One region of the Microbispora sp. NPDC046933 genome, then DNA from elsewhere that is predicted to be linked to it. Evidence: predicted binding sites of a transcription regulator. Region 1 holds the regulator's gene; the other holds the start of a gene.
What was found. The regulator LexA, encoded in region 1, represses DNA repair genes until DNA is damaged. The targets are predictions, from matches to a motif close to TCGAACANNTGTTCGA.
Positions count from the first base shown of each region.

Region 2: a site for LexA is predicted at 1,619-1,634, ahead of ABZ857_RS11050 (Rv2578c family radical SAM protein). Genes of this name have one in related genera too.

Region 1 is NZ_JBEYWW010000016.1:69,854-73,261, forward strand. It holds gene ABZ857_RS22030 (cellulase family glycosylhydrolase) at 1-1,279, shown strand, start outside; gene lexA (transcriptional repressor LexA) at 1,373-2,089, opposite strand; gene nrdR (transcriptional regulator NrdR) at 2,521-2,991, shown strand; gene ABZ857_RS22045 (vitamin B12-dependent ribonucleotide reductase) at 3,121-3,408, shown strand, end outside.
Region 2 is NZ_JBEYWW010000006.1:279,295-282,702, reverse strand. It holds gene ABZ857_RS11050 (Rv2578c family radical SAM protein) at 486-1,610, opposite strand; gene ABZ857_RS11045 (DUF3040 domain-containing protein) at 1,746-2,003, shown strand; gene ABZ857_RS11040 (penicillin-binding transpeptidase domain-containing protein) at 2,107-3,408, opposite strand, start outside.

The sequences.
Region 1 (3,408 bases):
GATCCTCGACAAGGTCGTGGACTACGCGGGCCAGAAGGGCATGCGCATCATCCTCGACCGGCACCGGCCGACCAGCGCGGGCCAGACGGCGCTGTGGTACACCTCGGGCGTCCCCGAGTCCACCTGGATCAGCGACTGGAAGTCGCTGGCCCAGCACTACGCCGGCAACACCACCGTGATCGGCGCGGACCTGCACAACGAGCCGCACGCCGACGGCACCAACCCGAACGCCACCGGCTCCTGCTGGGGCTGCGGCGACGAGTCGCGCGACTGGCGTCTGGCGGCCGAGCGGGCGGGCAACGCGATCCTGTCCGTGCAGCCCAACTGGCTGATCTTCGTGGAGGGCGTGAGCTGCCCGAGCGGCGGCCTGTCCAACATCTGGGACAACGACCCCAGCAACGACGAGGACTGCGGCTGGTGGGGCGGCAACCTCACCAAGGCCGGGCAGTACCCGGTGCGGCTGAACGTGGCCAACCGGCTCGTCTACTCGCCGCACGAGTACGCCACGTCGGTCTACCACCAGGCGTGGTTCGACGACCCGTCGTACCCGGCCAACATGCCGGCCATCTGGGACAAGTACTGGGGCTACCTGTACAAGCAGAACATCGCGCCGATCATGGTGGGCGAGTTCGGCACCACGCTGGCCAGCAACGTCGACAAGATCTGGCTCCAGGAGCTCATGAAGTACATGGGCAGCGGGGTGAACGGCATGTCGTTCACCTACTGGTCGTGGAACCCCAACTCGGGTGACACGGGCGGCATCCTGAAGGACGACTGGGCGACGGTCGACCAGGCCAAGCAGAGCATTATCTCGCCCTACCTGATCCCGCCCACGGGCGGCAACCCGACGCCGCCGGTGTCGCCCTCGGCCTCGCCGAGCGTGTCCCCCTCGGCGTCCCCCTCGGCATCCCCGTCGGTCTCGCCGTCGGCGTCCCCCTCCGCGTCGCCGTCCGCGTCTCCTTCGTCGCCGGGCGGGAAGACCTGCACCGCCACGTACAAGGTCGCCAACCAGTATCCCGGCGGCTTCCAGGGCGAGGTCACGGTCAAGGCGGGTTCCTCGGCCATCTCGGGCTGGACCGTGAAGTGGGCCTTCCCGGACGGCCAGAGCATCAGCCAGCTCTGGAACGGCACGCTCAGCGCGAGCGGGTCCAACGTCACGGTGACGAACCTGGCCTACAACGGCGCGCTGGGCGCCGGGGCCTCGACCACGTTCGGCTTCAACGGCAGCTGGTCGGGCACCAACGGCGTTCCGTCGCCGGTGAGCTGCACCGCGTCCTGACGACGGCACAAGCCCCGCAGGGCACAGCACAAGCCCGGCGCTCCCGTGAGCGCCGGGCTTGTCCCTGTGCGGCGTCCGGAACCGGCGGACCGGTTACAGCTTGCGCAGGACGGCCGTGACCTTGCCGAGCACGGTGGCCTCGTCACCGGGGATCGGCTCGTAGTTGGGGTTGTGCGGCACCAGCCACACGTGCCCGTCCTTGCGCTTGAACGTCTTCACGGTGGCCTCGCCGTCGATCATGGCGGCCACGATGTCGCCGTTGTCGGCGACCGGCTGCTGCCGCACCACGACCCAGTCGCCGTCGGCGATGGCGGCCTCGATCATCGAGTCGCCGGAGACCTGGAGCAGGAACAGCGTGCCCTCGCCCACGAGCTGCTTGGGCAGCGCGTACACGTCCTCGATGCTCTGCTCGGCGAGGATGGGCCCACCGGCCGCGATGCGGCCGACCAGCGGCACGTACGCCGCGGTGGGCCGGTTGAACCCGGCCTCCTCCTCGCTGGTGGCGTCCGGATCCACCCACAGCACCGGCTCGCCGGGCAGCCGGACCTCCAGGGCCCGGGGCCGGTGCGGGTCACGCCGGAGGTAGCCCTTACGCTGGAGCGCCGTGAGCTGGTGCGACACGCTGGAGGTGCTGGTCAGCTGGACCGCTTCCCCGATCTCCCGCATGGACGGCGGATAGCCGCGCTGCTGGACCGAGTCGCGGATCACCTCGAGGATCTTCCGCTGCCTGGGGGTGAGGCCAAGCGAGTCGCGCCTGCGAACCGCGAGGTCGCTGACGCCATCCGCTTGCTCACTTCGGTCACTCACGATGCCACCTCTCAATCCGTGTTCCTCATGTCGCACAGAGCGACCGTACCGCGATTCAAGATCACCGTCAAACAATTGTTCGATATCCAGCGAAATCGCCGATCTCGCCGTCCGTCTCATCGTACGGGAGTTCGATCGATCCCGTGTTCGATTTACCCGATCTTCTTTGACCGCTGTACGCCCAGGTCAGAAGCCGTACGGAAATCAGCTGGAAATGGCGCGTAAAGGGCGTATTCCCCTACGCGTGGGGCAGTTGAGGCTGCCGTGACTGGAGGCGCGACACGCGCGCCGAACAGGCACTTCCTCTCCCATGGCCCGTTCGACTTGCGTTCAAGGTCGGGCACTCCTACGGTTGGACCACAACATCTAGTAGTCACAGCGGTGTAAGTTCACCACACCTTGTGTTCGGGATGTGCGTTCAGGGAGGCGATGAAGTGCACTGTCCGTTCTGTCGCCACCCGGACACCCGGGTCGTGGACAGCCGTGCGGCCGAAGACGGGGCGGCGATCCGCCGCCGGCGCACCTGCCCCGAGTGCGGGCGCAGGTTCACCACCCAGGAGACCGTGCTGCTGATGGTGAGCAAGCGCAGCGGGGTCACCGAGCCGTTCTCCCGGGAGAAGGTCATCGCCGGCGTGCGGCGGGCCTGCCAGGGGCGCCCGGTCAGCGAGGACTCCCTCGCCCAGCTCGGGCAGCGCGTGGAGGAGAGCATCCGGGGCACCGGCGCGGCCGAGATCGCCTCCCACGAGGTGGGCCTGGCCATCCTGGGCCCTCTCCGCGACCTCGACGAGGTGGCCTACCTGCGGTTCGCGTCGGTCTACCGGGGATTCGAGACGCTGGCCGACTTCGAGGCGGAGATCGAGCGGCTCCGGTCCGCCAGAGGCGAGCTGGAGCCGGTCGAGGACTAGGCGCGCCTCCCGGGACGACCGGGACGGGGCGCGGGCACGGCGCGGACGCGGTGGCGGCGGCGCGACGATGAGGTTGTAACGAGCGTGGTCCGAAAGAGGGGCTCCACCGGGCCCTGGGAGGGGGAAGTCATGACGGAGACCGTGAGCGGCACCGTATCGGGTGCGGGGGGCCGGGCCGGCAAGCGGCCGCGCAAGGGCCTGAAGATGAAGCGCGTCTTCACCACCCCGGGTGTCCACCCGTACGACGAGGTCCGCTGGGAGCGGCGCGACGTCGTGATGACGAACTGGCGGGACGGCTCGGTCAACTTCGAGCAGCACGGCGTGGAGTTCCCCGACTTCTGGTCGGTCAACGCGGCCAACATCGTCACCACCAAGTACTTCCGCGGGGCGGTGGGCACCCCGCAGCGCGAGTCGAGT
Region 2 (3,408 bases), on a different contig from region 1:
ACTCCGGAGCATTCGAGGGCAGGGCGGCCGTCAGAAGCCGCACGGCCGGGCGAACGCTTCGGAAGAGCATTGATTACTCCACTATTGCGACAGTTGGTGCATTAAGATACTGCCACGACGCCGTCCCATCGAGCAACCGGACCACCAGCGATGACTTCTCCGGCACCAGAACGGGGAGAGCACCCCGCCCGTATTCGTACGTCGTGCTCGACGCGGTCCTCGCGCAGCTCGGAGAGCGCGGTTGTGACGGGCTCACCATGGAGACCGTCGTCGCGCGCGCGGGGTGCACCGCGCGACGGTGTACCGGCGCTGGGGGGGATGTCGGCGGCCGGCGACACCTGATGGGCCCGGCCGGCTCGCCCACCCCGCCGATCCGCATCGGGTGCGCGACGTTGGTGGCGTTGCGCACGGCCGGGTGCCCGCGGATCTCTAAGAGAAGATTTCGGCGCGGGTGAAAGGCGGTCGCCTAGGTGAAAGGCGGCCGCCTAAAGGAGCGTGAGCTGTTCGGGCGTCACGGCCGGTGCGGTCGGGGGGACCGGCCGCTCGCCGGGGCGCCGCCCGACACTGGCGCCGCGCGCGCCTGCTGCTCGATCGCCGCGCGTTCCTCCTGCTTCGCCGCCGCGCGCTCCTCCTGCTTCGCGGCCGCGCGGGGCCGACCGGCCGATGCCGTGCTCGCGGGCGAGTTCGCGCACGGCCTGGGCGATCCGTTCCTGGTATGCCCTGGGGGCGTAGGCGCCCCGGCCGTACAGCTCCAGATAGCGGGGGACGAGCCGGGGGTGCTCTTGCGACAGCCAGGCCATGAACCACTCGCGGGCGCCCGGCCGCAGATGCAGCACGATCGGTGTGACGTGCGTCGCGCCTGTCTCGGCGATGCGCCGCACGGTGGCCTCCAGCGCCCGCGGGGAGTCGCAGAGATAGGGGAGGATCGGCGCCATGAGCACGCCGCACGGGATGCCGTGCTCGTTCAGGGTGGCGCACACCTCCAGCCGCTTGCGCGGCGACGGGGTGCCCGGCTCGACGGCCCGCCACAGCGACTCGTCGGTGAAACCGACGGAGACGGCCGTGCTGACGTCGGTCACCTCTGCCGCCTCGCGGAGCAGTCCGAGGTCGCGCAGGATCAACGAGCCCTTGGTGAGGATCGAGAACGGGTTGCGGGCGTCCCGCAGAGCCGCGAGGATGCCCGGCATCAGCCGGTAGCGACCCTCGGCCCGCTGGTAGCAGTCGACGTTGGTTCCCATCGCGACGGGGTGCCCGCCCCACCGGAGCGCCGCCAGCTCTTTGCGTACGAGGTCGGGGGCGTTGACCTTCACGACGATCTTCGAGTCGAAGTCCCGCCCGGAGTCCAGATCGAGGTATTCGTGGGTCCTGCGGGCGAAGCAGTACGTGCACGCGTGGGTGCAGCCCCGATAGGGATTGATCGTCCACTCGAACGGGACCCGGCTGGCCGAGGGGACCCGGTTGATGATCGACCTTGCGTGGATCTCGTAAAACGTCACGCCCCGGAACTCCGGGGTGTCGAAGGTCCGCGTCACGGCCGACCGGGCGAACAGGGGAGTCGTCTCCCCTTGCCCTTCTTCCCCCGTTTCGAGGCGCAGCCCGTCCCATCGCACTCTCTGATTAGAACAGAGGTTCGATGGAGATCGCAACGTGCAACGCGTCGTAAATCGCGGCCCTGGAAACGGCTAACGATCTTCATCGTTGGGCAGAACGTCGGCACATACCTTGCGTTCTGGGAGAGTTGCGCGATGGCCTGGTCGCAGGACGAAGAGCGGATGCTGGCGATGATCGAGCGGCACCTCACCGACGAGGACCCGAAGCTTGCGGCCAGGCTCGAGTCGTTCAACCACCGTGCGGGGCGCGGACGGCAGGGGCGGGGCGCCGGCCGCCGCCGGCCGGGCCGCTCCACCGTGATCATCGCGGTGAGCTGGCTGCTCATCGCCACGTTGATCGCGACCCTGCTGGTCATGGCCCTGCGGCACGACGCCGCCGCTCTCCCGGTTTAGCGGCGGTCAGGACCTCGCCGAGCACGGCGCAGCCGGGCTCTGCCGCGTCGGAGGGTGTGGTCTCGGCCAGGAAGCGTTCGAGACCTTTCGCGGGCTTACCACGTCAGGACAGGGCCTTGAGGAAGTGCGCGGCGACGGGGGCGGCCACCTCGCCGCCCATGCCGCCGGCCTCCACGACGACGGCGAAGGCCAAGTCGCCGCGGAAGCCCATGAACCAGGCGTGCGAGTCGAGTTCGGGCCCGGTGCCGAACTCGGCGGTCCCGGTCTTGCCCGCCGTACCCGCGGGCAGTCCGGCGGCGTGGGCGGTGCCCTTGGTGACGACCGCCCGCATCATCGACCGCAGGTTCTTGACGACCTCCTCCGGCAGCTTCTTGGGAGCGGTCTTCTGCTCCAGCGAGGGCACCAGCGTGGGCGGCCGCCAAGAGCCGTCGGCCACCGCCGCGGCCACGGTCGCGATCACCAGCGGGCTGGCGGTGATCCTGGCCTGCCCGAACGACTCCGCGGCGAGTTCGGCGTCGCTGGTGGCCTTCGGCATGCTTCCGGGGGTCGCCGGGACGCCGATGCGCAGCGGCTGGTTGAAGCCCAGGTCCGTCGCCAGGTCGTACAGCTTGCGCGCGCCCAGCTTCTGAGCGGCGAGCGGGGCGAACGTCGTGTTGCACGAGTGGGCGTAGGAGTCGAGGAACGACAGCGACCCGAACGCCTCGTGGTCGGAGTTGCGGATCTTCAGCCCGCCGACGACCGCCTCCTTGGGGCAGGTCACCCGGCTCGACGGGGTCAGTCCCTCGGCCAGCAGCCCGGCCGCCGTGATCGTCTTGAACGTGGATCCGGGAGCGTACTTGCCGTCCAGTGCCCGGTTGAACCCGCCCCGGTTGTTCACGACGGCGAGGATCTCGCCTGTCGAAGGCTTGACGGCGACGAGCGAGGCGGGTTTGTCCAGGTCGCGCACCGCGTCGGCGGCGGCCTTCTGCACCTTCAGGTCGAGACTGGTGCGCAGGTCCTTGCCGGGGGAGCCCTTGACGGTGTGCAGGGTCTTCCGGCTCTCGCCCACCACCTGGATCTCGGTGGTGGGAGTTCCGGCGAGCTGCTTCTGGAACGTCTCCTGCAGTCCGCCGCGGCCCACGGCGTCGCCCTTCTTGTAGGCGGTGCCCAGCTTCTCGACGTCCTCGTCCTTGGCCTTGTCCAGGAAGCCGACGAGTTGCTGCACCGAGCCGCCCACGTCGCCGCCGTCGATGCGGTCGCCGTCGGCGCCGGTGATGGCCGCCCGCTGCGGCCACGACGTCTTCAGCGCCAGGTGGTTGGTCCCGTCGAGCGCGGGGTGGACCGCGGACGGCGCCCAGTCGACCTTCCAGTAGTGGTCCTTGACCACGAGCCTGAGCGAGCCCTTGTAGGTCCAGTCGCCGACGTT